Regions from separate parts of the Candidatus Clostridium stratigraminis genome, predicted to be linked through region 4. Evidence: riboswitches for the same ligand, from Rfam matches in the RefSeq annotation. Region 4 holds a riboswitch; each other region holds the start of a gene.
The links. Region 4 has a riboswitch for cyclic di-GMP ahead of ACJDUG_RS03340 (response regulator). Riboswitches for the same ligand answer to the same signal wherever they lie in the genome.
Positions count from the first base shown of each region.

Region 1: it holds a riboswitch for cyclic di-GMP, as region 4 does, so the genes downstream of both, ACJDUG_RS11840 (beta strand repeat-containing protein) here and ACJDUG_RS03340 (response regulator) in region 4, are expected to answer to the same signal.
Region 2: it holds a riboswitch for cyclic di-GMP, as region 4 does, so the genes downstream of both, ACJDUG_RS00540 (hypothetical protein) here and ACJDUG_RS03340 (response regulator) in region 4, are expected to answer to the same signal.
Region 3: it holds a riboswitch for cyclic di-GMP, as region 4 does, so the genes downstream of both, ACJDUG_RS04435 (nucleotide sugar dehydrogenase) here and ACJDUG_RS03340 (response regulator) in region 4, are expected to answer to the same signal.

Region 1 is NZ_JBJHZZ010000008.1:23,607-31,429, forward strand. Features, by position in the region: gene ACJDUG_RS11810 (UDP-N-acetylglucosamine 1-carboxyvinyltransferase) at 1-800, shown strand, start outside; gene ACJDUG_RS11815 (MBL fold metallo-hydrolase) at 825-1,613, shown strand; gene ACJDUG_RS11820 (GerMN domain-containing protein) at 1,628-2,197, shown strand; gene ACJDUG_RS11825 (SEC-C metal-binding domain-containing protein) at 2,341-2,844, shown strand; gene rlmH (23S rRNA (pseudouridine(1915)-N(3))-methyltransferase RlmH) at 2,926-3,405, shown strand; gene ACJDUG_RS11835 (lipase family alpha/beta hydrolase) at 3,579-5,024, shown strand; cyclic di-GMP riboswitch class II at 5,855-5,938, shown strand; gene ACJDUG_RS11840 (beta strand repeat-containing protein) at 5,969-7,823, shown strand, end outside.
Region 2 is NZ_JBJHZZ010000001.1:108,282-116,104, reverse strand. Features, by position in the region: gene ACJDUG_RS00560 (sensor histidine kinase) at 1-310, opposite strand, end outside; gene ACJDUG_RS00555 (response regulator transcription factor) at 325-1,023, opposite strand; gene ACJDUG_RS00550 (hypothetical protein) at 1,197-1,502, shown strand; gene ACJDUG_RS00545 (hypothetical protein) at 1,518-2,102, shown strand; gene ACJDUG_RS00540 (hypothetical protein) at 2,237-3,217, opposite strand; cyclic di-GMP riboswitch class I at 3,356-3,444, opposite strand; gene ACJDUG_RS00535 (hypothetical protein) at 3,672-3,818, opposite strand; gene ACJDUG_RS00530 (HD-GYP domain-containing protein) at 4,115-5,185, opposite strand; gene namA (NADPH dehydrogenase NamA) at 5,389-6,429, opposite strand; gene ACJDUG_RS00520 (iron-containing alcohol dehydrogenase) at 6,524-7,693, opposite strand.
Region 3 is NZ_JBJHZZ010000002.1:5,279-13,101, forward strand. Features, by position in the region: gene ACJDUG_RS04420 (sigma-70 family RNA polymerase sigma factor) at 695-1,282, shown strand; gene ACJDUG_RS04425 (GntR family transcriptional regulator) at 1,669-2,391, shown strand; gene ACJDUG_RS04430 (sugar transferase) at 2,424-3,092, shown strand; cyclic di-GMP riboswitch class II at 3,127-3,210, shown strand; gene ACJDUG_RS04435 (nucleotide sugar dehydrogenase) at 3,396-4,817, shown strand; gene ACJDUG_RS04440 (WecB/TagA/CpsF family glycosyltransferase) at 4,833-5,582, shown strand; gene ACJDUG_RS04445 (phenylacetate--CoA ligase family protein) at 5,619-6,941, shown strand; gene ACJDUG_RS04450 (O-antigen ligase family protein) at 7,076-7,823, shown strand, end outside.
Region 4 is NZ_JBJHZZ010000001.1:687,043-694,865, forward strand. Features, by position in the region: partial or broken gene ACJDUG_RS03320 (manganese catalase family protein) at 31-237, opposite strand; gene ACJDUG_RS03325 (spore coat protein CotJB) at 253-519, opposite strand; gene ACJDUG_RS03330 (spore coat associated protein CotJA) at 533-784, opposite strand; gene ACJDUG_RS03335 (hypothetical protein) at 930-1,334, opposite strand; cyclic di-GMP riboswitch class II at 1,562-1,645, shown strand; gene ACJDUG_RS03340 (response regulator) at 1,717-2,091, shown strand; gene ACJDUG_RS03345 (chemotaxis protein CheC) at 2,081-2,716, shown strand; gene ACJDUG_RS03350 (diguanylate cyclase domain-containing protein) at 2,709-3,638, shown strand; gene ACJDUG_RS03355 (DEAD/DEAH box helicase) at 3,731-4,915, opposite strand; gene ACJDUG_RS03360 (hypothetical protein) at 5,114-5,419, shown strand; gene ACJDUG_RS03365 (hypothetical protein) at 5,521-6,294, shown strand; gene ACJDUG_RS03370 (hypothetical protein) at 6,538-7,107, shown strand; gene ACJDUG_RS03375 (DUF3298 and DUF4163 domain-containing protein) at 7,180-7,823, opposite strand, start outside.

The sequences.
Region 1 (7,823 bases), on a different contig from region 4:
ATATTTTTTTTGATGTAGTAAGTGTAGGAGCAACAATTAATGTCATGCTAGCAGCAACACTTGCAGAAGGGACAACAATACTTGAAAATGTGGCTAAAGAACCTCATGTAGTAGACGTAGCTAACTTTTTAAATTCTATGGGTGCTAATATTAAAGGTGCTGGTACTGATATAATTAGAATTGTTGGTGTCAAAGAACTAAAGGGCTGCAATTACAGCGTAATTCCTGATCAAATCGAAGCTGGTACATACATGATAGCAGCTGCTGCTTGTGGAGGTGAGGTTGTTGTTGGAAATGTTATTCCAAAGCATCTTGAGTCAATAACAGCTAAGCTGATTGAAATGGGAGTTCATGTTACAGAAAATGAAGATTCAATACTTATAAAATCAGATAGAAGATTAAAAGGTGTGAATATAAAAACACTACCTTACCCTGGATTTCCTACAGATGTTCAGCAGCCAATGACGACTCTTTTAAGCATAGCTCAGGGGAGAAGCATTGTAAATGAGAGCGTATGGGAAAGCAGATTTAAATTTGTTGATGAACTTAAAAAAATGGGAGCAAATATAAAGGTTGAAGGTAGAACTGCAATTGTAGATGGAGTTAACAAATTTACAGGTGCTGTAGTTAAGGCCACTGATTTAAGAGCTGGAGCTGCAATGATAATAGCTGGACTCGCAGCAGAAGGAACAACAGAAGTGACCTGTATTGATCATGTCGATAGGGGATATCCATACATTGAAGAAAAATTTAAAATACTTGGTGCGGATATAAGAAGAATAAAGACAGAAGATTGTTAAAGGGTTATATATAGGTGAAGGTTTATGATATTTTGTTCGTTATATAGTGGCAGCAGTGGAAACAGTATATTTGTATCCTCCGGTAAGACAAAGGTGCTTATTGATGCCGGGTTACCAGGTAAAAATATAGAAAAGGCCTTAAAGGAAATAAACGAAAATGCTTCAGAATTAGACGCTATTTTTGTAACTCATGAACATATTGACCATATTAAAGGTGTAGGGGTATTATCAAGAAGATATGATATACCCATATATGCAAATGAGCTTACTTGGAAAGCCATGAGTAGTTTAGTAGGTAATATTAAAGAGCACAATATTATGGTTATGTCTAAAAATTATACAAGCATAAAAAATATGGATATAAAAAGTTTTCCAATATCTCATGATGCAGCGGCTGCACAAGGCTATGCATTATACCATAATAAGAAGAAAGCAGCTGTTGCTACAGACTTAGGTTATTACTCTGATATAGTAAGAGAAAATATTGAAGATGCTGATGTACTTCTATTTGAAAGTAATCATGATATAGAGATGCTAAAATTTGGACCATATCCATATAATTTAAAAAGAAGAATATTAAGTGATATTGGACATTTATCAAATGAGGACTGTGGGAAAGCCATAGCAGATATGATAGATGGCTACAAGAGAAAAAAAGTTGTTTTAGGACATTTAAGCAAGACTAATAATTATCCGGAGCTTGCATATCAAACAGTAGTAAATATTTTAACTGCTAGAAAGATAAGCTTAAATAAAGATATTGGACTCACTGTAGCTAAGAGGGATATGCCAAGTAATTATGTTGAATTTTAGAGTGGGGTGAGAGCATGAAAAGGTTACTTTCAGTATTCTTATTCAGTACTTTAGTTATTACTTCAATAGGATTTACTGGGTGCGAAAAAAAAGATAAACTTAGCTCAAATAACAATGAGAAAATACAAAGTGTAGTATTGCCTAAAGAGAAAGATAATAGTATTAGTTTAGATTTATACTTTGATGGCTCTACTACAAAGGATAAAGCAGAGGTAGTTAAAGAAGAAAGGCTTATTAATAAAGAAGAGGTTATTGGCGAAATTATAATGCAGGAATTTTTAAAAGGGCCTTCTAACGTAAGCATGTTAAAGCCAGTTCTACCTAAAGAAACAAAACTTCTTAGCTTTTCTATTAAGGATAAGGTAGCTTATGTGAACTTAAGTAAAGAAGCTAACTTTGATATGACTCCAGTTAAGGAAGAAGCCTGTCTTAGAGGCATTTTAAATTCTTTGACTCAGCTTCCATCAGTATCAAAGGTAAAAATACTAGTTGAAAACAAAGATATAGAAAGCCTAGGGGGAAATTACAATATATCTAAGCCCTTTGGGAAAGATGATATTGAAAATATATTGTTGAAAAAATAAAGAAAAATTATTATAATTGTAATAAAGTTACAACAAAAGATTTACAAAAGTAGGTTAAGTCCTGAATGGACTTTTACGGGTAGTATATGATTGGTATGAACCTATTTAACTACCCAGTTTGACCAGCGAAAGGAGAAACGAGAATGAGCCTATATAAAGAATGGACAGATATGGTTGTAGAGTATGTAAAAACTAAAGGGGAAGCTGCTTTCTGGAAGGAATATGGAGCAATTGAAAAAAGTATATATACGAAACTCTTAGCAAATCATAAAGAAATTGTAAAAGGTACAGTTAAAAACTTGGCAGAAGAATTCCAAACATCAAACATATTTTTTATGGGATTTTTAGATGGGATTAATGAAAGTTTAAAAGAAAGTATTGATTTAGAAAATATAGATGAAAATTCAGAAATAGAAATAAATATAGACTTTGAGAAGCTTTATTTCAATATGCTGGATGCAAAAGCTGACTATCTATATGAACTACCACAATGGGAAGGTATCTTTGTTAAAGAAAAGAGAAAAGAAATCCAGGTAAAGTGGAGAGAAACTAAAACTATCATTAATGAAAATAAAGTAGGAAGAAATGATCCATGTCCATGCGGCAGCGGGAAAAAGTATAAAAAGTGCTGCGGTACTAATGCATAATATCAATTGTAACTTAAATGCCGACCTATTGTATAAATATAGGGCGGCATTAATTTTATAGATAAAGGATTGAGGCTAGCTATGAATATAACGCTAATAACTGTTGGGAGAATAAAAGAAAAATATCTTAAGGATGCCATTAATGAATATTCAAAAAGGCTAAGCAGATATTGTAAACTTGAAATAATTGAACTTCAGGATGAGAAAACACCTGATAATGCTTCGGAAAAGGAAGAATTTCAGATAAAGGTAAAGGAAGGAGAGGCAATTTTAAAATGTATAAGGGATAGTATGTTTGTAGTTGCCTTGGCCATAGAAGGTAAAATGTTATCTTCAGAGGAGCTTGCAGAATTTATTAAAGATGCAGGCATAAAAGGTAATAGCAGTATAGCATTTGTTATTGGAGGATCCCTTGGCCTTTCAAAGGAAGTTTTAAATAGAGCTGATTATAAATTATCTTTTTCAAGAATGACTTTTCCTCATCAGTTAATGAGAGTTATTTTACTTGAACAGGTTTATAGGGGATTTAGAATTAATTACGGTGAACCGTACCACAAATGATGTAAGTATGAATTATGTGATATTAATTAAATTGCAATAAGATTTTAAAGGTTGAGGAAAAACTCAATCTTTTTTTCATTCACCCACCATTCTTAAAAACTATGGGTTTCTGTTGAAAAATATGGTAAAATATGATTATTTAATAAGAATTCCAACCTAAGTAAGGAGAAATTATGATAGCAGCTATAATAACTTTTGCATTAACACTAATTGTAATCAGTATTGCATACTTAGATATTAATAAGAAGATACATTTACTGAATAAAATCTTTTTGCATGTGTATTTTATTTTCGCTCCTCATATTTTTTTGTTAGGGTACTTTTTTAGTGAACGTACTAAATTTGGACAAGATAACGTTATATGTAAATGGATTATTTTAGCTGAGGCAATTTTTTTCACTTTTTATATTTGGATAAAAGTAAATATAGTTCCATATGCTAGGAATCATATTGTAAACATTAGATTAAGGGTAATGATATGTGGAAGAAGTATTGTTTTATATGGATTGTATGCAGCTTTTATTCAAATCATAATATATCAAATGGGAGTTGCAACAATACAAAACCTCGCCATACCTAAGAATATCTTAATAATAGACATTGTTATTATGGCATTAAATATTATTATATTACTTACAAATGGTATGATAAGAATTTTATGTACTTCAAGAAGATTAAATATAATGAGGCGACTTATAGTAGTTTTTGGGAGCCTTATTCCAATCATAAATGCGCTTATAATGATATATGCCTGCCATATAGCAAGAATAGAATATGATCATGAATGTTATAAAGTAATTAATAATAAAGCTCGTGTTGATTCAGAAGTATGTAAAACAAAATATCCACTCGTATTAGTTCATGGTGTTGGATTTAGAGATTTAAAATACATTAATTACTGGGGAAGGATACCTAAGGAATTAATTCGCAATGGAGCAACAGTTTATTACGGTAATCAAGAAGCTTGGGGGACAGTTGAGTATAATGCAAAGGACATTAAAAATAAAATTCTTGATATTATGAAAGAAACAGGATGTAAAAAGGTAAATATTATTGCCCATTCAAAGGGAGGACTAGATGCACGTTTTATGATAAGTAAATTAGAGATGGGGGACTGTGTGGCATCACTAACCATGATGTCATCACCACATAGAGGATGTAAGTTTGTTGATATTGCTTGTAAACTTCCTGATAAAATTTACAAAGCTATTGCAAGGTTTTTTGATAAATATTATAGGTTTCTAGGGGATAAAAATCCTGATTTTTATACTGCAAGCAGACAGTTTTCAACTAAACATAGTGAAAAATTTAATGAAGAGGTAAGGGATGCTCCGCAAGTGTATTATCAAAGTTACGCAACGGTAGTAAAGAATATATTAAGCGATTATATAGTAGCCATACCTTATATTTTAGTAAGGTTAACAGAAGGTGAAAATGATGGCTTAGTATCTATTAAATCTGCTAAATGGGGTGAATTTAAAGGGGTATTAAAAAATAAACGAAGGCGAGGGATCTCTCATGGAGATATTATAGACCTAAGAAGAGATGATTATAAAGGGTTTGATGTAATAGAAAAATATGTGGAAATTGTAGCAGCACTTAAGGAAGAGGGTTATTAAACACTTATTTTATGATAAACCTTTGCTTATCGATAGCAAAAAAGAAATTAAAGGATAAATGAATAATACGATAATAGAAGTATAATAGTTTTATCTATTAATAATAAGATATTTTTATTTTTGATAGGAGAATAGAGATGAAAAACAGAAAAATGAAGATGATATCCTTAATATCTGTTTTGATAAGTTTAATGTAAAATTTGAGATTCAAGCCTTAGGACTAACTGTTGAGAGAATCAGTGGAAGTGATAGATATAGTACATCTTTAGAGATTGTAAAATATATAGATAAGAATTGTTATAATGTAAGAAAATAGTTATAAGCAATGGCTATGGTGAAGCTAATGTTTGTTTTTGAGCTTGTTCAGGTGACGCATAATGTGCATTCTGAATGAGCTCTCTTTTTATGGTTCTATAAAAGAAATGGGAAAACCTCTTTTGAAGTAGTTACGGAGGGCCGTACTACAAAAAAATGAGGTTTTTAATCAACATTTATTATTAAATGTCCATATTTGAAATATATTGTTGAAATATATTTTTTTACAATTGTTGTTAATAATTGGTATATTGGATATAATTATATTTAAAACAGCATGTTTAATATATTTTACTGATCAGAACCTATCAATGTACTATAGGATAAATTATCAACAAATTAGATTTAGATTTGATTTCTTTGTAGAAAATATTAGAAACTTATCTTTAAATTCTAATTTTATATATTTTAGCAAGCTGAATTTAAATTATACTAAAGGATGGAGGTGATCTTTCATAATATAGGACATATCTCTAATGTCGAAGATAAGAAACTAATGCTCCTGTGCAAGTTTCTTATATTAGGGGAGCTGAGAAGTGCGGTCTGTATCTGGACACTTGGGCTGCATGGAGCTAATAGTGTAACCGCCCCTCTTAAAAAACAAAAATATTTTAAGAGGAGAAAATTTTATGAACAAGAAAAAAATATCATTGGCTCTGGCTGTTACAATGTCATTAAGCATTAGTATTGGAACCAATGCTAATGCAGCGAGTGCAACTAACATCCAAACAGGTAGAACACAAATGTCAGACATAAAGGTTACTGGGGTAATTACCCCAGATAAACCTACACATAAAAACGGAGATACAACGGTTAACTTAACTGGAACAGTTACCATTGATGGCCCACAATTAGTTGTAAAAGTAGATGGTGATGATAATACTGTTGTGAAAAAAATTAGTGATACTAAATGGTCTTATTCATATGTAGCAAAATTAGATCAAAATACAGCAACAGACCCAGTGTTTACAATTGAAGCCTATACAATATACGTAAATGGAAAGCCCGCTGGTGATGTTCACACAAAAGCGACTCCTGTTACCGAAAAAGTGGATATAACTCCACCAGTTATCACCATCTCAGATTATCCGAAAGACCCGACTAACCAAGACATCACTGTTACCGTAAGTACCAACGAAGGTACACTCAATGCAACTAGCCATACTTTCACAGATAACGGGAGTTTTGATTTTGTGGCAACTGATGCAGCTGGGAACCAAACTATTAAAACTGTAAGAATTAATAATATAGATAGAGTGGCACCTACGGCGGCAGTTAATTATTCTACCACTACCCCAATAAATAAAGATGTGGTGGCTACCATAAAACCGAGTGAGCCGGTAACTTATACAAACATCGATGCTCTACCTAGTACTATTATGTTTGACTCAGATGCATCTACATTGACATTTTCTAAAAATGGAAGTTTTGATTTGACATTTGCTGATGCAGCAGGTAATCCGGGATCTATACGGGTTAACGTGGAGAATATTGACAAAACATCTCCAGTGGGTTCAATTGAGTATTCAGAAACTGCGCCAACGAATCAAGATGTCACTGTAACACTTAATGCAAATGAACCTATTACCGTAACTAATAATGGAGGGTCATTATCATATACTTTCAAGGAAAATGGAGATTTTACCTTTGAATTTGTAGATGTAGCTGGCAACGTGGGTAAGGCTATGGCAAGTGTTAGTAATATTGACAAGGTAGCTCCAACCGCAACCGTTGAGTATTCTACTCAGAATCCAACAAATAAGGATGTTGTAGTAAAAATTACTCCTAGTGAGTCAGTTACTATTTTAAACAATGGAGGAGCAGACACATACACATTTACAGATAATGGGGAATTTACATTTAATTTTGTTGATGCAGCGGGTAATAAAGGTACAGCTACCGCGGTTGTTAGCAACATTGACAGGATTGCTCCTGAAATTACTATAGACCCATTCAATTCGACTGATCCAACTAACCAGGACATTACAGTTTATGCTCATACAAACGAAGGTTCACTTAACGCAGCTAGCCATACATTTACTGAAAACGGAAAGTTTGAATTTGTTGCAACTGATGCAGCAGGAAATGTGACTTCAAAAACCGTACAAGTCACAAATATTGACAAAGTAGCTCCTGTAATTACACTTGGAGATTATAATACATCTCCGACAAACAAAGATATTACAGTTACCGCATCTACTAATGAGGGTACACTTAATGTAGATAGTCATACATTTACCTCAAATGGAAGCTTTACTTTTACAGCAACTGATGCAGCAGGAAATGTAGCTGAAAAAACCGTAGTAATCACAAATATTGATAAAGTGGCTCCTGTAATTACACTTGGAGATTATAGGACAGATCCAACTAACCAAGACATAACAGTTACCGCAACCACAAACGAAGGTACACTTAATAAAGATAGCTATACATTCACTGAAAATGGAAGCTATACTTTTACAGCAACTGATGCGGCAGGAAATC
Region 2 (7,823 bases), 580 kb from region 4:
CGTTTACCACTGCATATTTTATGTCAAGAAAGGTTTGGGTTTGTCTTAGTATTCTATTTATTTTTAATAGAGAGTTTAGTTCTGTTTTTTCATCAGTAGAAGTATTATCCTTTGTACTGCCTATAAGCTGGGTGTTTAATGATTTCTGAATAATTTGAGCAGCAGATAAAAGTTGATTCCTTGTTTGATACCTTACATAAATATTAATGCATATATTAAATACTATGGAAGTTAAAATTACCAATATTATAATAATGGATATATGTGATAAAAATATACTTTTCCTAATAGTTTTTTTAGAATTATTCATATATTTAACCCTTCCTATTCCTGTTTACCAGAAATCATGAACCCATAGCCCCACAAGGTTTCTATTTTAAGTGCAGCACCTTCATTATTAAGCTTCCTTCTTATTCTTTTTACCATATCATCAGTTGCACGCGTATCTACTTCCATATCAAAGCCCCAAACTTTATTTAGGAGTTCTTCTCTAGATACTGCCTTATTTATATTCTTCACTAAATAAAGAAATAAATTAAATTCCATTGAAGTAAGCTTTAAATCATGATCATTACAAACCGCATATCTGCCTTCAGTATAAATAGTTACATCTATTATGTTTATTAATTCTGAATTACTCTCTCTAGTTTTCTCAAATTCCATTCTCTTAAATATACTTTTTACTCTTAAAACTAGTTCTACTGGACTAAAGGGTTTAGTCATATAGTCATCACTGCCCAGCATTAATCCAGCAATCTTATCAGATTCTCCGTCCTTTGCGGAAATTATAATAATTGGTACGTTGCTTTCCTTTCGTATTTGAGTGCAGACAGAAAGTCCATCTATTCCTGGCATCATAATATCCAGAAGAAGCATGTCAGCAGCTCTTTCCTTAAATGCCTTTAAAAGCTCCTCTCCACTCGTAAATGCTTCCACTCCGTAGCCTTCCTTAACTAAAAACATTTTTATTAATTCTTGAATCTTGATTTCATCATCTGCTATATATATAAGTTTTTGTTCCATGTCATTTTCACCTCATATAAACAACTTACAATATATTATAACATTTGCTTTTGATATGTAATATAACTGCTAAAAGCTTGCCACAATTCTGCCACATTTTATCGGAGATTTAACCTATATTAAAATGGTAAACTTTATTTGTAAGGAGAATTAGGAATACAGGAGGGATATTATTGAAAAAGATTTTATTAATAACCTTAATGCTTATATGTTTCTTAGCTGCTGGCTGTGAAAGAAGCGGTACATTAACAACTGCAGCAAATAATGCAAAACCCACTACTCAAAGCCATGTTCAAAATAATAATACTACTTCAGCAGATGTTAATGCGGCGCGTGGATCAGCTGATGCTGCCTCATCAACAAATAAAGAAATGGAGAAAGCCTCTAATATGATAGATAATTTAGATAGCACCTTAAATGGCCTAGATAATAGTTCGGATATAAATACAACAGAGTCAATAATAAATAATATAAATTAAGGAGATGTTTTTAAAATGAAAAAATTAAAACTTAAGGTAATTTCATCATTGATTTCAGCAGCTCTTATAATGCCTATGGCTGTTCATGCACAAGGAACAAGCACTACATTTGGTGATGGACTTATTAAACAACAGCAGCACCTTCAGTTAGTTCAGGAAAGACAGCAATTTAAAGCGAATATGCTTCAGAAAAAAGATACAATAAAGAAAAATCATGAGACCATTCAAGGACTTAGAAAAACAGTAACTGATAAAAGAGCCGCTGTAAAAGCGGCCATTAATAATATTAAACAAAGTAAAAAACAATTAACTTCTGATGATTTAAGTAAAATTGAAGCACAACTTAAATTAATTCAAAATGATATGTCCACCTTACAAGCTACCAATGGCACCATGAAACAAGCCTTTACTCAATTTAAATCAGACGTGCAAGGCAAAAAATATGATGCAGCAGCTTCTGATTTAGATAAAGTAATAAGTATTCAAAACACAAGAATTAGTAAACTTACTAATTTAAGTTCTGATTTAGATTCCTTATTAAGCTTATTTCAAAGTGCTTCTGCAAATAGCTCAGCTCAATCCTCTACAGCAGGTGCATAATGTATAAATAAAAGGGGGATTTTGCAAACTATCTTTAAAATAGTTTGCAAAATCCCCCTTTTATCTTCATTTATTATGTGAGAGTTTGTTTATCAACCTAAGGCTGCTTATAGTAACCAACTTTATGTAAATCTTTATCCACCTATTAAAATTTGGTCCATTTCCTTTAAATTTGATGATGTTATATTATTGCCTTGAAAATATTCATGCCTTTTGCTGCTTATTTTATCTTGTACTGAATAAAAGCTTCTATTTAATAATAGTGCTATTTCCTTACAGGTTTTGCCTCCATTAATCATTGACTTTACCCTATTCTCTTCCTTAATTGTCCACTGCTTTCGGCATGAGGGAAGTTTCTTTTGCTTGTCTACATTAATTTTTTGCAGCAACCATTCTGGTACTTTAGTATTTGCTATGTCTCTGAAAGTGGTATAGCACGATGTAATAAATTTAATATCTGCTGTTCTAGTATTCCATTTATCTTCGTGTTCCTCTATAAAAAGTTTAAAGTTATCTATTGATATTTGATATTTTTTTATTGAATTTATTCTAAATCTCTTATATTTTAAATAATCTTTATCCATCCAATTATAAACAGTTCTTGTTCCAACAGCTAAAATGTTAGAAATATCCTTTGGAGTTAGATATTCGCCATTTGCAATTATCTGCTCCCTAAGTCCTATTTTGTGGGCTTTTAGTAAAACAGCATTTTTAGTTCTGGCAAGCTTCTTTGCAATATTTTCTATTGTCATTACGCCCCATTTTTCTTCTAAATATGTTACTTCTTCTGTAAGCCAATGCCGATTCTCACAATTAAGGCCTAATTGTTTAGCCTTTTTAATTATGCTCTCCCTTGTTCTATTGGGTAGTAATAACATTAATTCATTCATTGGTTTAACCTGATAAAAATTATTAAGTACATTTTCTTCCTGCTCAGACCACCTATTGGTTAAATTCTCTTTGAGATATTTATTTGTATCTAGCTCTAATCTTTGAGCTTTTCTAACTACGCTGTCATAGCTTCTATCTAGAACCTCCATAATAACTCTAAGATCAACTTGTCCCCAATTTTCAGATAAATACTTTTGTTCTTCTAAACTCCACTTTTTTACCATACTGCACCTCTCAATTAATAAAACATTTTGTTTTTAGATAACAGCATTTTTAACTTCTCAAGCTACAAGTAACTTTTACATTAAAAAAAGACAGGCAGAACAGTGCCTATCTTAAAGATACAACTGTTACCCTATATTTTTGGCAACCTGACTATCATGGCAAATAAATTTGCTTTAGACTCACGGCTTTGCGTCTCCACCTTTCGATGGATTTGCTATTTACTAATATAAAATAATTGATTTATATTAAGTTATTACCATTATATTCTATATTAAATGAGAAATCAATATATCTAATAATAATTATACGAAATAATTTGTATTTTTTAGGTGGTACATTAATAAACTTGTAATAATTATAAAAAAAATGACATTATTAATTGAATAATGTCTTAATAATTAAGTAAAAAGAAGCCCATAGTCATATTTAAGATCTATGGGCTTAAATTTTAAGTTAATTCAAATTACCTTCTAAAACCTTCTTGTAAATAAATTCATTTTGAATTACTTCCTGCTCTAATTTATTGGATAAATCTTTATTAAAATCTTGTTTTAATTTATCCCTATACTCCTTACTGATAACATACATTAAAATATTCATCACAACACCTCCCGTTTTGTTTTACCCATACCTCTTATACGTATATTATACTACAGAAAGATAAAAAAGATACTATAAATAAAACATTAACAGGTTAAATATTGATTTAACAATGTTTCACGCGCTAGCATTGTTAGCATTTTCACATGATAGTTAATTGTTTATTTATATGATATAGGGGGGTATGGTATACAAGCATTGTATATAGCCCCATGAAACTAATGATTTATTTGCATAACAAAAACAAAATATAAAAGACACTCCAATAAAATTTGGAATGTCTTTATATTTGTTAATTATAAAACCAATTTCTCAACTGTTAATTCTTTATGATGCTTCAAATCTAGAAATCCGGAGTTGTCCAAAAGCAGAGGTCTTGTTAAATCATTTACATCTATTTTTATTATTTTGCAAATCTTCTCCGAATTTAATACTGCCATTTCTCCTATATAATAATTTGCCACATGATTTAAGAAAATATTACTATACTCATAATCAAGCCTTCCTAGACTTTCCTTCTTAATTATTTCAAGTGCTTCGAAAGGTCCCTTGCTATTTTTATAAATCCTATCGGAATTTACAGCATCAAAGGTGTCTGCTATAGCAATTATTTTTGCAAACTGATGAATATTTTCTTCCTTTAAACCTAGTGGATATCCTGAGCCATCATTCCGTTCATGGTGCATAAGCACGCCATAGCTTACAGACTTATCTAAAAAAGGTATCTCCTTTATATAGTTATAACCTATTGTTGGATGCTTTTTAATTACATTAAACTCTTTTTGAGTTAAATTTCCAGGTTTATTTAAAATACCTTTATCTATTTTAACTTTACCAAAATCATGTAGGATTGAAGAATATGTAAGAAGGTTAAGATCACTGCCACTCAACCCTATCCATTTGCCAAGAATTGTACTTAAAGCGGTTACATTAACACTATGTTTGTAAATAGTATCTTTTCCACTGCCATATAATACAATATTTTTAATTACTGAGTTTACTGATTTCAACTCACTTTGAATTTTTACTGCAAATTTTCTTATTTCTTCTAAACTTGTTACTTTTAAATTTTCCATATCCTCATAAATATTTTCCACATCGAAGGTAAGTTCCTCCAGACTTTCTTGAACTTCCTCAATAGTTCTAATTCTATCAGTATCTTTCTCGTAATCCTGCTCAGCCCCAGAGTCTCCATAGTACACTTCAATTTTTTTGTCTATATAATATTCTTTCAGTTTGTTTATTGCATATTGGGTTACAATTGTTCCCTCCGCAATTAAAAGCTTATCATTAGCTTTTATTTCCTTAGACAAAATCATTCCTGGAGTTAATTCATGGACATACAATAGCTGCTTCCCTTTTACCATATATGACACCTTCCATAGTTAATACATAATATTACTTATACAATTCTATAGAAAAATCATATATCCTTTGTCTAATAATAGAATATTTTGTCAAAGGTTTTTATTATTTTTCCCTAAATTTCGCAAAATGTAATTAAATTAGCAAATTAATAATAAAAATTAATCTTTAACTGCTAAAATATACAGCTTAATCTCTATTTAAATTAGAAACCTCCTTTTCTTACTTCTTTACTTCTTTCATATTGAACTGGCCAAGCTACATCATCTTGTAGCTCTTTAGCTGAAATTAACGGCCAATATGGGTTACGTAACAACTCTCGTCCAAAATATACTAAATCAGCCCTTTTATTTTGTAGAATTTCCTCTGCCATTAGAGGACTTGTAACAAGGCCCCCAGCAATAACGGGTAAGCTTACGTGTTTTTTTATCTCCTCAGCAAAGCCTATTTGATAGCCAGGATATGTATTTATATGAGCCTGCACTACTCCTCCTGAGCTAACGTTAATAATATCTATTCCAGCTTTCTTAGCAAAGTTAATAATTTCAGCTGTATCCTCAGGTTTATTGCCACCTTCTGCATATTCTTCAGCTGAAACCCTCAATATTAATGGCATTTTCATAGGCCATTCTTCTCTTACTGCTTTTATAACTTCTATTAAGAACCTAGCTCTGTTTTCTTTACTGCCGCCATATTCATCTGTTCTTTTGTTAGTTAAACCAGACATAAATTCATTTATTAAGTATCCATGAGCTCCATGAATTTCTATTACATCAAAACCTGCCTCTCTAGCTCTTCTGGCTCCATCCTTAAAAGAACTTATTACCCTTTTTATATCATCCTTGCTCATTTCTATTGGTGTTTTGTATTTTTCATTAAAGGCTATAGAGCTTGGGGCTATAATAGCTTCTTCACATACTTCACACTTTCTTCCAGCATGAGCTAGCTGTATACCCATTTTTGCACCATGCCTTTTACATTCCTCTACAATTTCCTTTAAAGGCTTTATATGTGAATCCTGCCATATACCTAGATCCCTATCAGTTATTCTTCCCCTGCTTTCTACTGCAGTTGCTTCAAGAATAATAAGTCCTGTACCACCTACCGCTCTAGTTACATAATGATGATAATGCCAGGAGCTTACATTCCCATAATTATCTGCACTGTCCATGCACATAGGTGCCATTATAATTCTATTTTTCAAATTCATATTTTTTAGATTATATTCCGAAAATAATTTTGACATTTATTTGTCTCCTTCCTTGTAACTACTTAGTAATTAAAGGACTTTCCCTGCTATTTAAAATTTATAACGGTAAAGTCCTTTAGAGAACATGTTCTTATTTTGCTAAACTGTATATATTTATTATGTCCTGTTTATTTAATTTTACAAAGTTACCAACAGTTTTTGTATCACTATTTGTACATTTATCAGCCATTTCCTCAATTTTATCTTCTGGTATATTGGCATCACTTAAGGTAACTGGAAGTCCAATTTTCTTAAAGAATTCCATCATTCTGTTTATACCCTCTAAGGCAATTGCTTCACTGGATTCAAAAGATAGATCTACATCCCATACCCTAACTGCAAATTGCACAAATCTATTTATATTATGTTTGTAAACATATTTCATCCATGCAGGAAAAACTATGGAAAGACCTGCTCCATGTGCAATATCATATAAGGCACTTAATTCATGCTCAATTCCATGAGATGCCCAATCTCCTATTCTTCCAGGGTCTACTAATCCGTTATGAGCATTTGTTCCAGCCCACATAATTTCAGCTCTTGCAGCGTAATTTGATCTGTCTTTTAGTGCTATAGGTGTATTATTTATTATGGTTTTTAATATAGCCTCACAAAGTCTATCAGTTAAATCCACGTTTTCTACATTTGTAAAATACCTTTCCATTGTATGAGCCATCATATCACAAGCACCGCAGGCTGTCTGATAATCTGGAAGTGTAAAGGTTAATTCAGGATTTAGTATTGAAAATACAGGTCTGATTAGTTCAGTGTTTAGTCCTCTTTTATACATGCCATCCTCATTGGTAATAACAGAGCTAATACTTGCTTCTGTTCCAGTAGCAGGAATAGTTAAAATATCACCAACAGGAAGTGCTTTTTCAGGTATCTTTTTCATTGAATAAAAATCCCACACGTCTCCCTCATATGGAGCCCCTACGGCAATTGCCTTGGCGGTGTCTATTACACTTCCTCCGCCTACTCCTAAAATAAAATCAAGCTTATTTTCACTGCACAGCTTTATACCTTCATAAACAAGGCTCAATCTTGGATTTGCCTGAATTCCTGATAACTCTATATATTCAATTTCATTTTCTTTTAAAGACCTAATTACTTTATAGTATAGTCCACTTTTTTTAATACTTCCGCCGCCAGTACACAATAGCACTCTATTGGAATACTTTTTCACTTCACTTCCAACCAGACTTTCAGTATCTTTTCCAAAAATAATTTTGGTTGAGATTAAAAATGTGAAATTGTTCATTTAAATTCCTCCTAATTTATTTTAATTTAATGCTAATTGATAAAAATAAGTACTTACTAAAAATTATTAGTAATACTTAAATATATTATTACACAACAGAATATAATTTGCATTTAATTTATAAAATATT
Region 3 (7,823 bases), on a different contig from region 4:
TTTTTTGATAGTTTTTAAAAAAACCTATATAAAATAAATTAAATTTACAATGAATCCTTAAAGCTGTTCATTGATAGTAAAAAAGAAAGCTTTCGCTTTCTTTACATTGTTAGTAGACTTATCTATCGAGTGATTAAATAGTTTATCTAATTAATTTCCAATATTTTAATGACCTAATTTTTATCTAAATTATGGGGTAAAAAACAATAATTCCTATAAATTATGCATATTATTAATTATACCAATCTCTTTTAGACATATAATAAGATAATTTGAGGTTTTATGAAGTATTCAGACAGCACAATATTTAACTTTTACCAAATTATGTAAATGTTACTTGTATCAATCTTGATTTAACATTAAATCTAATTTATTGCATTACCGGATATACTGGTACGAAATTAATCCAGACATATTAATGGTTAGCATTAATAATAAAGTAAAAATATATGAATAAAAAATGAACTAAAATAATAATTAATAAAGTTATTGACAAAGGATAAAATAGAACATTATAATATACATTATATGGAAAACATAAATATTACCATATATGTAATAAAAAGTAATACAGTGGAAGGAAAAACAGAAATGAGGTGAAAAATGAAGGCTATGTTTAATGGGCAAAAGAATATGAATTTAGTAGAAATAAATATTAATTGGTATACTATAATTTTAATGGGGGGATATACTAATGAACCATCACGAAATCGAAACTTGTGTTATTAAAGCAAAGACTGGAAATACAGAGGCTCTACTGAAGCTTATGGAGCAGTATAAGCCTTTTATTTTTAAAACCGCCAAGGATTATAACATTAAAGGCTTTGACGTATATGATCTTGCTCAACTTGGCTATATAACCTTAATTAATTGTACAGAAAGATATAAGATAGGCTCTCACACCTTTAGTTCCTATGCTTTTAATGCAATTAAAAATGCTTTTAGATATGCAGCAAGGCAAAACAATAAATACGCTGAGGAATATAGTCTTAATGCCCCAGTCCAAAATGACGATTTTGAAGGCAGTGAATATATTGAATGTATTGCTTCAACTGTGAATATAGAAGAAGACTTAATAAAACTTGAAGATAATAAAAGACTTAAAGGTGCAATAGCAGCACTTTCAGAAGCCGAACTGGAATTTGTCATAATGGTATATTTCAGTAATATAACAGTAAAGACCTACGCTGAAAAGAAAGGACTTAGCTATATACAAGCTATTAGATTTAAAAATAAGATTTTGGAGAAACTATTAAACAAAATGAGGACAAACTTTATTTAGAAATTATAATTTACATAAAGTAATTTAGCTGCAAGAATAAATATAATAAACTTGGATTAAAAAGAAAGCATCAGCTTTCTTTTTTCTTATTTAATATATCTTTATGATATAAATACAAACTATTTGTTTTATATAGGACTTTTTTATGAAAGTAATAAAAAATTGACGTTAAATGTTATATTATATGCTAATCTAGCAATCAAAATATTTGTGAAATATAGAATTATTTGATATATTATAGGTAGAATACAAAGAAAATTATGTCGATATAGCTAGGATTTTCAATAATAACTAATAATATAGACATATTGGTAATAATATGTAGAAGTTCATACCGAAAAATGGTATAATCTTGTATAGACAAGTATACATTAGAGGTGAATAAATTGATAAATAGGAAGAGCTATATTCCGTATTATTTACAGATCTATTATGAACTTTTAAATAAAATTGAAGCAATGGTGTACAAGCCTAATGAGCTGCTGCCATCTGAAAATGAACTAGTTGAGGAATACGGGGTTACAAGGGTAACTATTAGAAATTCCATGAAAAAACTAAAGGATGAAGGTAGAATTAGGACAGAAAAAGGCAAGGGTTCCTATGTTAATCCACCAAAGCTTATACAAAGCTTAGACAAAATATACAGCCTTGCCAGAGACTTTAATGAAGAGGGTTATGAAATAAAAAGTGAACTTCTTGAGGTTCGATCTGAGCTATGTGATGAAATTATCGGAAAACACCTTGAGTTAATATCTACGGATCAAGTAATTGTAATAAAAATTCTGAGAAAAATTAATGATATACCTGTAGTAGTACAAGCTTCTTATTTACCAATGAATATCGTTCCGGGACTTACAGCATCTGATATTGATAAATGTGCAATTTATAATTTACTTGAAGATAAATATAATATAAAGCTTTTAAAGGCAACAGAGTATTTCGACCCTGTAATAGCTGATGAATACAATTCAAAGCTTCTTCAGGTGGATGCAGGTACGCCATTATTTTTGACTGAAAGGGTTACCTATACCGAAGGCAAGAAGCCAATAGAATTTCGAAGATGCGTAGTGAGAAGTGATAAATTTAGGTTTTCTGTGGAATTAAATTAGTCATAAAAATGTTAAGTATTGGAGGCAGGGCAATGGGGGAACCTGTACTAAATAATAGTAGAATAGAAGTAACTTGGAAGGATGAATATACCAAAGACTGGACTTATTATTTTATAAAGAAGCTTATTGATATTATTGGAGCAATTACTGGAATTTTATTATTAAGCCCAGTATTAATTATAACAGCACTTGCCATAAGGTTAGAGTCTAAAGGACCCATAATATTTAGTCAAGAGAGAATAGGTTTAAATGGGAAAGCCTTCAAGATGTATAAATTTAGATCTATGGTTGAAAATGCAGAAGAATTATTGGATAAGCTTAAAAATAAAAATGAAATGTCTGGACCAATGTTTAAGATAAAGAAAGATCCTAGAATAACTAAAGTAGGAAGATTTATTCGAAAAACCAGCATAGACGAACTTCCTCAGCTATTTAATGTATTAAAAGGAGATATGTCCTTGGTAGGGCCAAGACCAAATTTACCAAGAGAAGTCATTAGATTTAATGAGTATCAAAAACAAAAGCTATTAGTAAAGCCAGGGTTAACTTGCTATTGGCAGGTTATGGGCAGAAACAAAATAGGTTTTGAGCAGTGGATGGAATTAGATATTAAATACTTAAAAGAAAGAAATACTTGGGTTGATATAAAATTAATTTTTAAGACATTTTCTGTTTTTTTTGGTGATGATGGAGCGAGATAACTTTTTAAGAATAGAGTATTTTAAAAACAATTAAAAATTAATCGGAAGCAAAGAAGTGAATTCTGTATTTGGGCACTTGGAATTCATGGAGCTAGTAGTGCAACCCGCCGAGTAATTTTTTGAATCAATGGCTTTTTTGTTTATGAGGCTAAGTGAAGAATACGTATAATTTTTATAATGAAATGAGTAACACTATAAATTAACATAGGGATGGTAAAACATCCAAGGTAATAGTCCAAGTACACTATTATTTATAGAAAACAGACCTTAAGAGCTTATTGACAAGAATAGGGGGAAGCTGAATTGGAAACAACGGTAAAAAATATTGTAATGAAAGACATAGAAACAAAGATAGAATCTAAGGAAATAGAATCCAATGAATTGTTTATGGAGCAATTTAATGAGAATATACTTGATGATTCTATTAATAAAAGGATATGCGTTTTTGGACAAGGATTTGTTGGATTGCCACTTACGTTAAGCTTTGCGATTAGGGGTTGCGCTACCATAGGAGTTGATGTTGACGATAGGCTGATACAACAAACTAATGATGGGATTACACATCATACGGAAAGATTTCACCATGTTTCAATTCAAGAAGTATTAAATATTGAACTAAAAAATAAAAGATACATTGCTACAACTAATGCTGATTGGGCTGTACAAGAGTGTAACAATATAATTGTTACTGTTGGAGTTCCAATAAAAGATGGTAAATATATAATTGATTATTTGGAAAGTGCATGCACAACAATTGGTAGAAACTTAAAGAAGAATGATTTGGTTGTAATACGGAGTACTGTAATACCTGGTACAACAGAGGAGCTTTGTTTGCCTATTTTAGAAAAAGAGTCTGGAATGAAAGCAGGAGATGATTTCTATCTAGCTTACGCATCAGAAAGAATAGCCGAAGGACTTGCTTTCGATGAATTTGCCAATATGCCTACTTTGGTTGGAGCAGTAAATGAAGCTAGCCTAAGTAAAGCTATAGACTTATTAAGAGTGGTATGTAAAGCAGAGATGGTACCTGCGACATGCATTAAAGCTGTTGAAACATCAAAAGTATTTGAAAATGTTCAAAGAGATGTAAATATAGCTATGGCTCAGGAGTTTGCAAGATTCACAGAAGCACTTGGCATAGATATATTTGAAGTAGTAAAACTTGCAAATACTCATAAGAGAGTTAATCTATTAACTCCAGGGCCGGGAGTAGGAGGTTATTGCATACCAAATGCATATCATTATCTAACACCAAAAGCAGAAGAATTAGCAGTAGATCTTGATATTTTAAAAATAAGTAGAGAAAAGAATTCGAAACTTCCAAAGTTTATAGTGAATAAAATAGAGGAGTTATTGAAAAGGCAAGGGAAGAAATTAGTGGATTCGCAAATTGCTGTCTTTGGACTAGCTATGAAAGATTATTCAAATGATGATAGGATAAGCCCACCAGTAGATATATGTAAATTGTTAATCGAAAAAGGTGCAATAGTCAAGGCTTTTGATCCTGTGGTACCTACTAATTATGATTTTAAAGTTAATAAACAGGATGAGGCGATAAAGAACGCAGATGCTATCCTAACATTATCGAAACAGCAAGGTATAGATTTCGATAATGTAAAAAATATGGTTGCATTAATGAAGGATAAGCCAGTTTGTGTAGATGTAAAAGCCGTTATAGACAAATGTGAAGCTGAAAAATTTGGGATGTTGTATTGGAGAATATAAATTTGGAGGATTGTAGTGGAGAAGAGAATACATATACTAGGCAGTAATGTTGATACCTTAACTATGGATGAAACTTTAGCTAGGATTCAATCTTTAATTAAAAATAGAGAGCATGTTCAACATGTTGTAATTAATGCAAGTAAAATTAACTTAATGCAAGATAATAAGCATTTAGCAGACATAGTTAATAGTTGCCCTTTAATAAATGCAGATGGGCAGTCAATTGTGTGGGCTGCGAAGTTTTTAGGGTATCCAATTCCTGAAAGGGTTACCGGTATTGATTTATTTAATAATTTAGTAAAATTATCGGCTGAAAATGGATATAGACCATATTTTTTTGGAGCTAAGCAAGAGGTTGTTGAGAAGGTTGTAAAGATATTTAAAGAACAGTATCCTTCGCTTAATATTGCCGGATATCGTAATGGTTATTTTAAAGATGAGGAAAGTAAAGAAATAGCAAAGGATATTAGGGAATCAAAAGCTGATATTCTATTTGTTGCTTTTTCAAGTCCAAAGAAAGAATTTTGGGTTAAGGAATATATTCCGATAATGCAGGTTACTTTTGTAATGGGAGTTGGTGGGAGTTTTGATGTTGTTGCTGGAGTTACTAATAGAGCACCTGAATGGATGCAAAAATGTGGGCTAGAGTGGTTTTATAGGTTTATTCAGGAACCAAAACGAATGTGGAAGAGATATTTGTTTGGTAATTTGAAATTTATAAGATTGGTTATTCAAGAAAAATTCAGCCTAGTTAAGAATGATTAAAATATCGAGTAACAAATTTAAAAAGGATGAATTGTAATGAATTATAAATATGTGAAAAAAATAAGTGAGTTGTGTCCACAAAGTATTAAAAGGATATTTGCACCTATTTTAAGAAAGAAATTAGTTAATAATAAAGACTTTTTAGATACTTACTATAAATTAGATAAATACGATGAATTAAGTGAAGAAGAAAAGAAAAAGAAACAATTTGAAAAATTAAAAGAAATATTGATATATTGTGATGATAATGTAAGTTATTATAAAGATATTTTCAAAGAGGCAAAATTTGATCCGAGAGAAATGACTGATTTCAAGGATATTGAAGTTCTACCTTTTACCAATAAAGCTATATTTTTGGCTAATGAAAATAAGTTGTTATCAAAGTTGGATATTAATCATTATGTTGCATATACCGGTGGTAGTAGCGGAAAGCCATTAAAAATATGTCTTGATAGAGAATCAATATTTAAAGAAAGAGCCTTTGTTTATCATTATTGGTCTAAATTCGGTTATAATTATAAAACTTCAAAAATGATTACATTCAGAGGCTTGGAGTTCAATGGGAAAATAGCTAAATATAATCCGGTATATAACGAAATAGTCTTATCACCATTTTCACTTAATGAAGATAATATTCATAAATATTTAAAGATTATAAGAGAATTTAAACCGGAATTTATTAGCGGGTATCCATCAATAGTCAAAAATTTCTGCACGTTAATAGAAAAAACCAATACAAAAGTAAACATTAAATATGTATTTTTTATTTCAGAATTCTGTCCAAAGGAAGATAATGACTATATTAAAAATATACTGGGCTGTGATACTTGTATTTTTTATGGCCACTCTGAAAGGTCTGTCTTTGGTGGAAAATATGAGGACCATTATGAATTCAATAAAATTTATGGATATACTGAATTTATACCAACAAGTGTGAAAAATGAATTTAGATTAGCCTGTACAGGCTTTCTTAGCTATAAAATGCCTTTTGTAAGGTATATGACTGATGATATTGTTAGAATTGAAAATAATAAAGTTGTGGAGATTATAGGACATAATGATTCGGAAGTTTTAATAGGGAAAAATAATGAGAAAATATCAATCGCAGCTATTAATTTTCACAGCAATGCTTTCAATAAAATTAGACAATTCCAGTTTGAGCAATTTGAAATTGGCAAGGCTAATTTAAACTTATTAATGGAAGATATAATAACAGAAGAGGATAAAGTTAACATTAGAAAAGCATTAGATACAAAAATCAAAGATGTTTTGGATATTCAAATAAAAATAGTAGATGAAATAAGCTTAACCAAAAGAGGAAAAAGGAAATTAATAATACAACATGTTGATATGGTTTAGATATAAGAGTATTTTACTATCATAATCTTATGTGAATATATTGTAATTTTTATTGAATATTTCAGAAATTATTAACTTACTTTTATATAACTTATCATGCTTATATTTATAAAAATTAGGAGCATAAATTACAAATGGAAAATTCAAGATATTTAAAATGGATTAAATTTATTATAATAATAACACCAATCATTGATATTCTTAATGGAGTTTCTTTGTATATTATTAAATCAAATGCAACTTTTTCACCAGGTCAGATTTTAAGATTATTGATATTAATTATTAATATATATTTGTGCATCAAAGTTGATTTTAAGAATTTTTTCATAATATTGATAAGTATGACTTTAGTTATAATACGTTTCTTTTATAATATTTATGATCTAAATAGTATTATCAATGATATGTTGTTTTATAGTAAAATTTTATATGTTATTACATTTTTATTATTAACTAGGAAAGTATTTCTTTCCTCTTCTGACTTTGAGAATGAACTAACTAATCTACTTGCAAGTACGGCAGTTTTTCTGAGTTTTTCATTAATAGTAACAAAAATATTAGGAATTGGACAATCATCTTATAATGATTCCATAGGATATAAAGGTTTGTTTATGGGAGTTAATGATTTTACAAATACATTAATTTTTTGCTATCCATTTTTATTTAAAAAAATGGTTAAAGATAGAATAAATCTAGTAAAGATTATAAAATTCATTATGACTACTTTTGTATTTTTTATAATTGGAACAAAAGCAGCTATAATATTTTTAGCAATTATATTAACATATTTTTTACTCAAATTAATGAACTTCAAAAATTTAAAAAAATTGATTGTAATATTAATATTTCTTTCTTTATTTTTGTTTTTCGGTTATATTAAAT
Region 4 (7,823 bases):
GAGCGACTTTTTAAAGTTACACTGATAACCTAGTTGGTCTAATTCTTCAGTACCAATATCATTACAGGTAGCAATAGCCTGAGGGGTAATCATTGAATACCTCTGACTTAAGTATCTAAGTGATGCACCTAATTCCCCATCGGGTCCGCCGTATTGGGTAATTATTATCTTTGCCATTTCTGGATTTGGATTCTTAATCTTTACTGGAAATTCAAGCAATTTTTCGTATGTCCACATATATTATTCCCTCCCTTATAGCCTAAAGTTAGCTTCATATTCCCATGGCCAGGGTTCTTTTATCCATTGCCAAGGATATGGGCTGTATGAATCATGCTCACCAATCATTCCAAAGCTTCTTTCATACTCCTGCTTAAGCATTAAACTTTCTTTTACATAGCCATTGTACTTTATAAGAGCTTCACGGTCAGATGGATGTGTGTTTAGATATAAAGCGAGGTCTTCTAGCATGAAATTTACAGCGGTTATTTGTTTTAAAAGCTGAAATCTATCCATTTTCATATAGTTACCTCCTTTATATATTACCAAACGGTCTAGTATTCTTATCTTTTCCTTCATAAGGACTATAAAGCTCTGGAAAAACAGTTCCTTTGGTAAGAGCCTCTAGGGGGGATAAGATTGTGCATAATTTCTGGTAAGGAACATAAGCAGCAGCTAGTCGTACATTTCTAATAACTGTTTCCTGTGGAATACAGTTATTTTTAGGGTTAAAGTTCATCTCCTGCATTTGGTACATATTAAAATCCGGCTTTTCATCATGAGCCATGTTTATTTTCCTCCTTAAAAGTTGCTCACATAATATCAGTATATGTTTATAAATAAGCTTTGCCACAAGTGGGATATAAATTTAGTATAATTACATGTATAGCTTCAATGATTATTTATAATTTTATGGGAAAATTGATGAGGCTCTATAACAGACTAAATGGTAACTGGACTTCTTTTAATCTTTCCTTAGCAATTATAAATCTTAATAGAGTACCTACTAAAGAAAATGTAAAGCTTGCTATTATAATTATATTTGGTGTTACAGATACTTTTGAAGAACCGGTTAGTATTTCCTTCTCCACTTGATTTTTCCTAATTATAGCAGCTATTAAAAATATTAAGTATGAACAAATAGATAATAAGTTTGAATCAATTACAATCTCGGCTGCTTTAATGGTAGTACTTTGTGATTGGGCTAATAAACCCATCTGTTTTTCTTCTAAAGCCTGTTTACCTGTTATACCAGATTCAATACCTAGTAAGCTTGATGCTATAAAAATTAATTGGGCTATATTTTCAGAGTTTATCAATTCAAATTCAGTAGGCATATTTTCACCCCCTTTATATATAATATTAAAAGTACATAGAGATGTTAATTCACTATTATTACAGCGTTAATGTTTTATTATAAATCTTTTCAATTCATATAAATACCTATCTACAATTTTAAAAAATATTAGTGATTAATTAAATGCTAATGCTTAAGTTTGAAATTGTTATTGAAATAATTTATATTATGTGGTAGTATCTAAGAGTTATAATTTACAACAAATTTAGATATAAGGGGAACTATGATTTACATATTTCACTTGGGCATCTTATATGTATTGAGTTTATGATGCAACCCACCCTATATTCATATTTTTTATGAATATAGGGTTTTATTTATATTAAATTATTTCATTACGAAGCTTAGGAGGCATATAAAAAATGAATATTTTAATTGTTGATGATTCCACCTTTTCTCAAAAAATATTAGGTAATTTAATTGCAAAATATTTGGAAGAGGCTAAAATTTATTTTGCTATAAATGGACAAGAAGGATTTGAGAAATACAAAAATATTAAACCTGAATATACTTTTGTAGATTTGTTAATGCCTGAACTAAATGGCCAAGAATTAATTAAGTTATTAAATGAATATGATTCTAATGCAAAAATCATAGTTGTTTCTGCAGATGTTCAAAAAAGCATAAAGGAAGAAATGAACGCATATGGAATAATTAAATTTATAAACAAGCCTATCACTGAAGATATAGCAAAATCTATATGTGAGATAATAAGGAATGATAAAAATGAAGAGTAAGATAGAAAGAGAAGATATATTAAGGGAGCTCTTTAATATAAGTGTTGGTAAATCAGCAAGTATACTTTCTGAAATTATTAGCAAAAAAATATTTTTAAATGTGCCAATTTTAAAAATTATAGATATAAATGAAGAAGCAGTGACAATAAACAATTATCTTCCGGAAGTAATGAAGGGAACTATTATGGTATCCTCCATTGCATTTAAAGATGAACTAAGAGGAAAGGCAAGGCTAATATTTCCTGCAGATAAAATAAGAACATTTATTAATTTGTGTTTAGAAGAAGTTAATGAATATGAAATAAATGATATGAATTTTACAGACACAGATTATGACATCATTAAAGAAATAGGAAATATAATATTAAATTCAGTAATGGGTGAATTAGGAAATTATCTAAAAATGAAACTAAGCTATACATTGCCTGAAGTAAAAGTTTTCGAAAAAGTTGATTTTGAAAAAAATATAAAAAATGATGAATATACACATATGCTAATGTTATATATTACCTTTAAAATAGACTATAAAGAAGTGTCAGGAGCTATAATAATTAATCTAACTTTAAGTTCATTAAGTGAATTATTGAATAGAGTGGAATTGGTAGAAGATGGCTTCAATGATTAGTATTTTATATGAAATTTTAGAAAATATAAATGAAGGTATATTAATATTAGATTCTGATTTGAAAATTTTACATTGGAATAATCATATGATATTTTTAACTAATTTAAGTTGTGAAGATACAATAAATAAGAATGTATATGAAGTTATTCCTAGCCTAAATAAAGGTTATTTTAAAAATGCAATTGATAGCGTATTAACTGATGGAAGAAAGATGTTCTTTTCGGCAGCCATGCATAAAGATTTATTGGACTTAGATAAAAATTTAAATTTAAAGATAAGCAGGATTGAAAAGAATAATTTAAATTTTATACTTATGGAATTTATTGATGTAACTAATCAATTTTTGCGTATTCAGCAGCTAAAAAATTATGTTAATGAGTTATATGTTTTAAATAAAGAATTAATAGAAAAAGAAAAAACTATTAATAAGCTAGCTTATTATGATGGGTTAACAGGCTTAGCAAATAGAATGCTTTTTTATAAACTTGCAAGCAAACTTTGCATAAATGCTATAAGAAGTGACAGCCTTTTAGGCCTTATGTTTATTGATGTTGATAATTTTAAAGAAATTAATGATAAATATGGTCATAAAATAGGAGACGATGCACTGGTGTATTTAGCCGAAATTTTGAAAGAATCTACTAGGGAAGGAGACGTAGTTGCTAGATTTGGAGGGGATGAATTTTTAATATTACTTCCATCAATAAAGGATCGGCATGATTGCGAAGCTGTAGCGTCAAGAATTACAAATAAGAGGAAAGTTTTACTATGCGGCTCTGATGAAATAGAATTAGCATTAAGCATAGGGATAAGCCTTATGCCAAGTGATGGTAAAGATATAGATGAACTAGTATCAAAAGCAGATAGCGCAATGTATAAAGTTAAAAGAAATAAAGGAAATGGATACTATTTGTTTGAATAGAGTTTGTAAATCTGATGTATTAATAACTTATATATTAGTAATTAAATGGACTGAATCCGTTATTTATCGGACTCAGTCCTTTTGATTTACTTCTAATAATTTTTTATTCTTAAAGTCTTCTTTTTACTAATTACTTTATTGGTAAGAGTAGTTATAAGGCTTCCAAGGTGCATTTCCTTTGAAGCAACACTTATATTAAATTCCTTTTCGTACTTTTTAATTAGACTCAATTCCTTTTGAGTTACTATAGAAATAGCTTTACCAGATTTAGTAGCTCTACCGGTTCTGCCTACTCTGTGAAGATAATCTTTTGAATGCTCAGGTAAATCTAAATTGATAATATGAGTAACTTCTTTTATGTCTAGACCTCTTGCTGCTAGGTCTGAGGCTACCAATATTTGCAGCTTTCCATTTCTAAAGTCCTCCATTGCCCTTTGACGTTCCTCTTTAGTAGCTTTGCCATGTATTCCATAGACTTTAAAGTGATGATACCTAAGCTTTAAAGTGGTTATTTCTGTCTCTTCACTTTTATTTATAAAAACAATAGCTTTGTTAGGCTTTTCAGCTGCAATTATTTTTCTAAGTACTTCCATTTTGTCTCTTTGCTCTGCTAAAACATACATGTGTTCTATATTTGAATTAATATTATTATTTATACGAATAACTTCAGACTCTTTCATGAGATTTTGGGCTGTGACTATAACACTAGCATCTATAGTAGCTGAAAACAACATAAGTTGCCTGTCTCTAAGTGTTGTTTTAATAATATCCTTTACTGTTTCCAAGTTTTTCTCATTAAGAAGCCTATCAGCTTCATCAATAACTATAGTTTTAATAGTATGGGCACTAATTTTTTTCGCTTTTATAAGTTCAAGAATTCTTACTGTGGAGCCTACAATAATGTGAGGCTTTTCTCTAAGCTTTTCTGCTTGTCTTTTTATATTTACATCTCCAATTATAGGTAAGGAAGTAATAGGTATATTTGAATCCTCAGCTAAGGTTTTAATTACCTTATCTATTTGCATAACAAGTTCATGTGTAGGTGCTAGAATAATTGTATGCATCTCTCTTTTTTCGGGTTCTATCCTTTGAAATATTGGAAGTAAGTAAGCTAAGGTTTTACCACTTCCTGTTTGTGATTGACCGATAATATCTTTATTCTTAAGTGCTATTGGAATTACCTTTTCCTGAATTTCTGTAGGTGTAAATATATTTTCTTTTTTCAATCCATTTATTAAATTTGAATTAAGACCTAAATCATCAAATGGTATTAACATAGTTGATCTCCTTTATAATAATCAAAATCAAAGTATTACTAATTTTATACTTTGAAAGTTATTTTGTCAAAATCTTAAAAAATTATTTTTCCCCCCTTAAAACAAAATCCAAGGTTCGTATATAACTTTGAATGTGGACATAGGAGGTATAGCAATTAATAATTGTTATGTACATATTAGGAATACAGGAGGGAAAATATGAGACGCAAGCTTGCGGTAATGCTTTTAGTATCAACTATTTTGCTATCAGGTTGTTCTGGTATAGGATTAAAATCTAAAAATGAACAAGGAAACAATGCTTCAGGAACTCAAAGCACTCAAACAGATGAGAGAGTACAGGTTCAAACAAATTTTAACTCAATTAAGCCCGGTACTGTTCCAAAACTTTCAGGAGTTCAAAATGCACAAGTAAATGTTAAAGTAGACTCCACCTTGAAAGATTTAGATAGTGCATTAAAATCAATTCAAGATGCTAAAGATATCGATTATAATTCAGTAAATTAAAAGGAGGTTAAAGCCCTAAATGGGCTTTAACGAATAGTTTTACGAGCGGGAGCGAGTGAGCTTAATTGCTCAGTGTTTCCGACTAAAGGGAGGAAATAGCAATGAATAAAAAGAAAATACTTTCACTAGTTTTATCAATACTTGTAGTTTTACCGGCTACTGCATATGCAAAGGGTAATAATGATTCAAAGGGTAATACAGGAAAAGGGCAGCAGGTGGTTCAAAGTTCTAAAGATAAGAACAATGATAAAGAGGATAAGGATCAAGAAAAAGATAATGAAAATAAAAATGCAGTAAATGGTCAAGAACATAAACAAGAAGCTATGCAAAATAAAGCTGATAAGAAACAGCAAATTGAGCAGTTTAAAACTGCCATGAGAGCAAAGCATGCTCAAATGGCTGATTTAAGAACGAAAACTAAAGCAGTTAGAAGTCAAGTTGAACAAAAGAGAGAACAGCTTGAAACAATTATAGAAGATATAGAAAAAGGGAATAAGACACTTTCACCAGATATGCTAAAGTCTCTTCTTGACACAGCTCAAAATCTTAAACTTGATGTTAAAGAAGTTAAAGCTACTGCAGAAATAAATAATGAAGTAGCTGACACTCAATCAAAGGTTAGCGGTAAAGATTTTAATAATGCTTTAGCATCAATGGATAAAGTTATTTCAAAACTTCAAAAAAGATTAGATGCTTTAAAGCAATTAAATAATGATTTAGATGCAGCACTTGCTATAGCAAATCAAGCAGTAGCACCTGCGCCTGCATCATCAACAAACTCAACTAGCACAGCAGGAGCAACATCAACAAGTACAACTGATTCTAATACAACAGCACCAACAACTTCAACAAATACAACTACAACTTCAAACTAAATTATAAAGTTAGAAAATTAAAAGCATAGGTTCGCTGAAATTATAATATTAAAGTAGACATGAAGAAAAGCATGTCTACTTTTTTAATGTTATGATTTACAGTTAAAAGATTTCTTTTACAAATATCTGCGATAAAAGTCTATAGAAAACTATTGTATAATATAATTTACTATTTAGTGGATACAATAAAGCTAACTGATGTGAATTGGTGATTAAAGGTTGGTATATAAGGAGGAAAATGAAGTGCTTAAAATAAAAAATTCCACTTCAGATATTGAAATAGATGAGGAAGTTGCCATTATTAAAGTTATAGTAAATGACACAAAGGATATCTTTGAAAAGCTTGGATACAGATCATTAGAAGATAGAGTCCTAAATGAAGGCTTTGAAACCTATATTATAAGTTCTATAAAAAATTATCCACTGAAAAGCAAGGTAAGTCTAAAAATTAGCTTTATGAAGGAGGATGATTATATAGATATTTCTTCAATTAAAAAAGTTATACATACGCATTTTAAATATAAGGCAGAAGAAAAGAATTTAAGTCTTAAAGAACAATTTAGACAGTGGTTGACAAATATGACAATAGGACTTTTGTTTCTCATACTATGCATAATATTAGTAGAAGTTTTAGAGAGATTTTCAGATACCAATCTTGTTAAGATAATTAAAGAAAGTTTGCTTATTATTGGATGGGTGGCGTTATGGGATCCTATTACATTTATATTGTTTGGATGGAGAACTGAAAAAAGAAGTATATCCTATTATGAAAAATTAAGCCAAATAGATATCTATAATGAAAAGGTAAAATGAGGGATGCTGCATATAGAATTTTAAGCATCCCTTTAAATCTATTGTGGACTAATCTTCAAGCATTAAATATATTTAATGTAAAAGATTTTTGATTGGGCTCAAAGGACCTAAGATATTTATTATTTCATTATAGGGTATTTTAATTTCAAAGTTTCCATAATAGTAAGGTGTGAATTCGTATATTTTGTAATAAAGTACAAGTGAGTCAGGGGTTAGATAGAACTGTTGATCATCTGTAATTCCATTATAAGGAGCAATTAGTGGAACCCCCATAGCTTTTACTTTTTTTACAGCTATTTCACTTAAAATCCTTGTATAATATACCTTTGAATTAAAAAGATCAGAAAAACCATAGGTTTCTCCTGTTTCTAAGTTAGCAGTTATAGAACCATAGTAGGTCATTCCATGAGCTGCATGGTTTTCATAAATATATAATTCAAAAAGCATGCTTATGAGTCCCTTTTCGTTTAAAGGGACCTTATAGTCGCTTACAACATCTGTTAGATCCTTTTTTTTCTTAACTATTGCGTGATCCGTAAATAATAAGCCTTCAAGTGAAACAATTAAATCATTTATAGCATCTTCTGCAACTTTATTTTCCAGTTCTTCAATTAATGGATATTTTAATTTAAACTCTGATGGGGAAAGTATTTGCTCACCAAGACCTGCTGAAATATTTTTATCATTAACATCCATGTCCATACTTTCAGGATAAC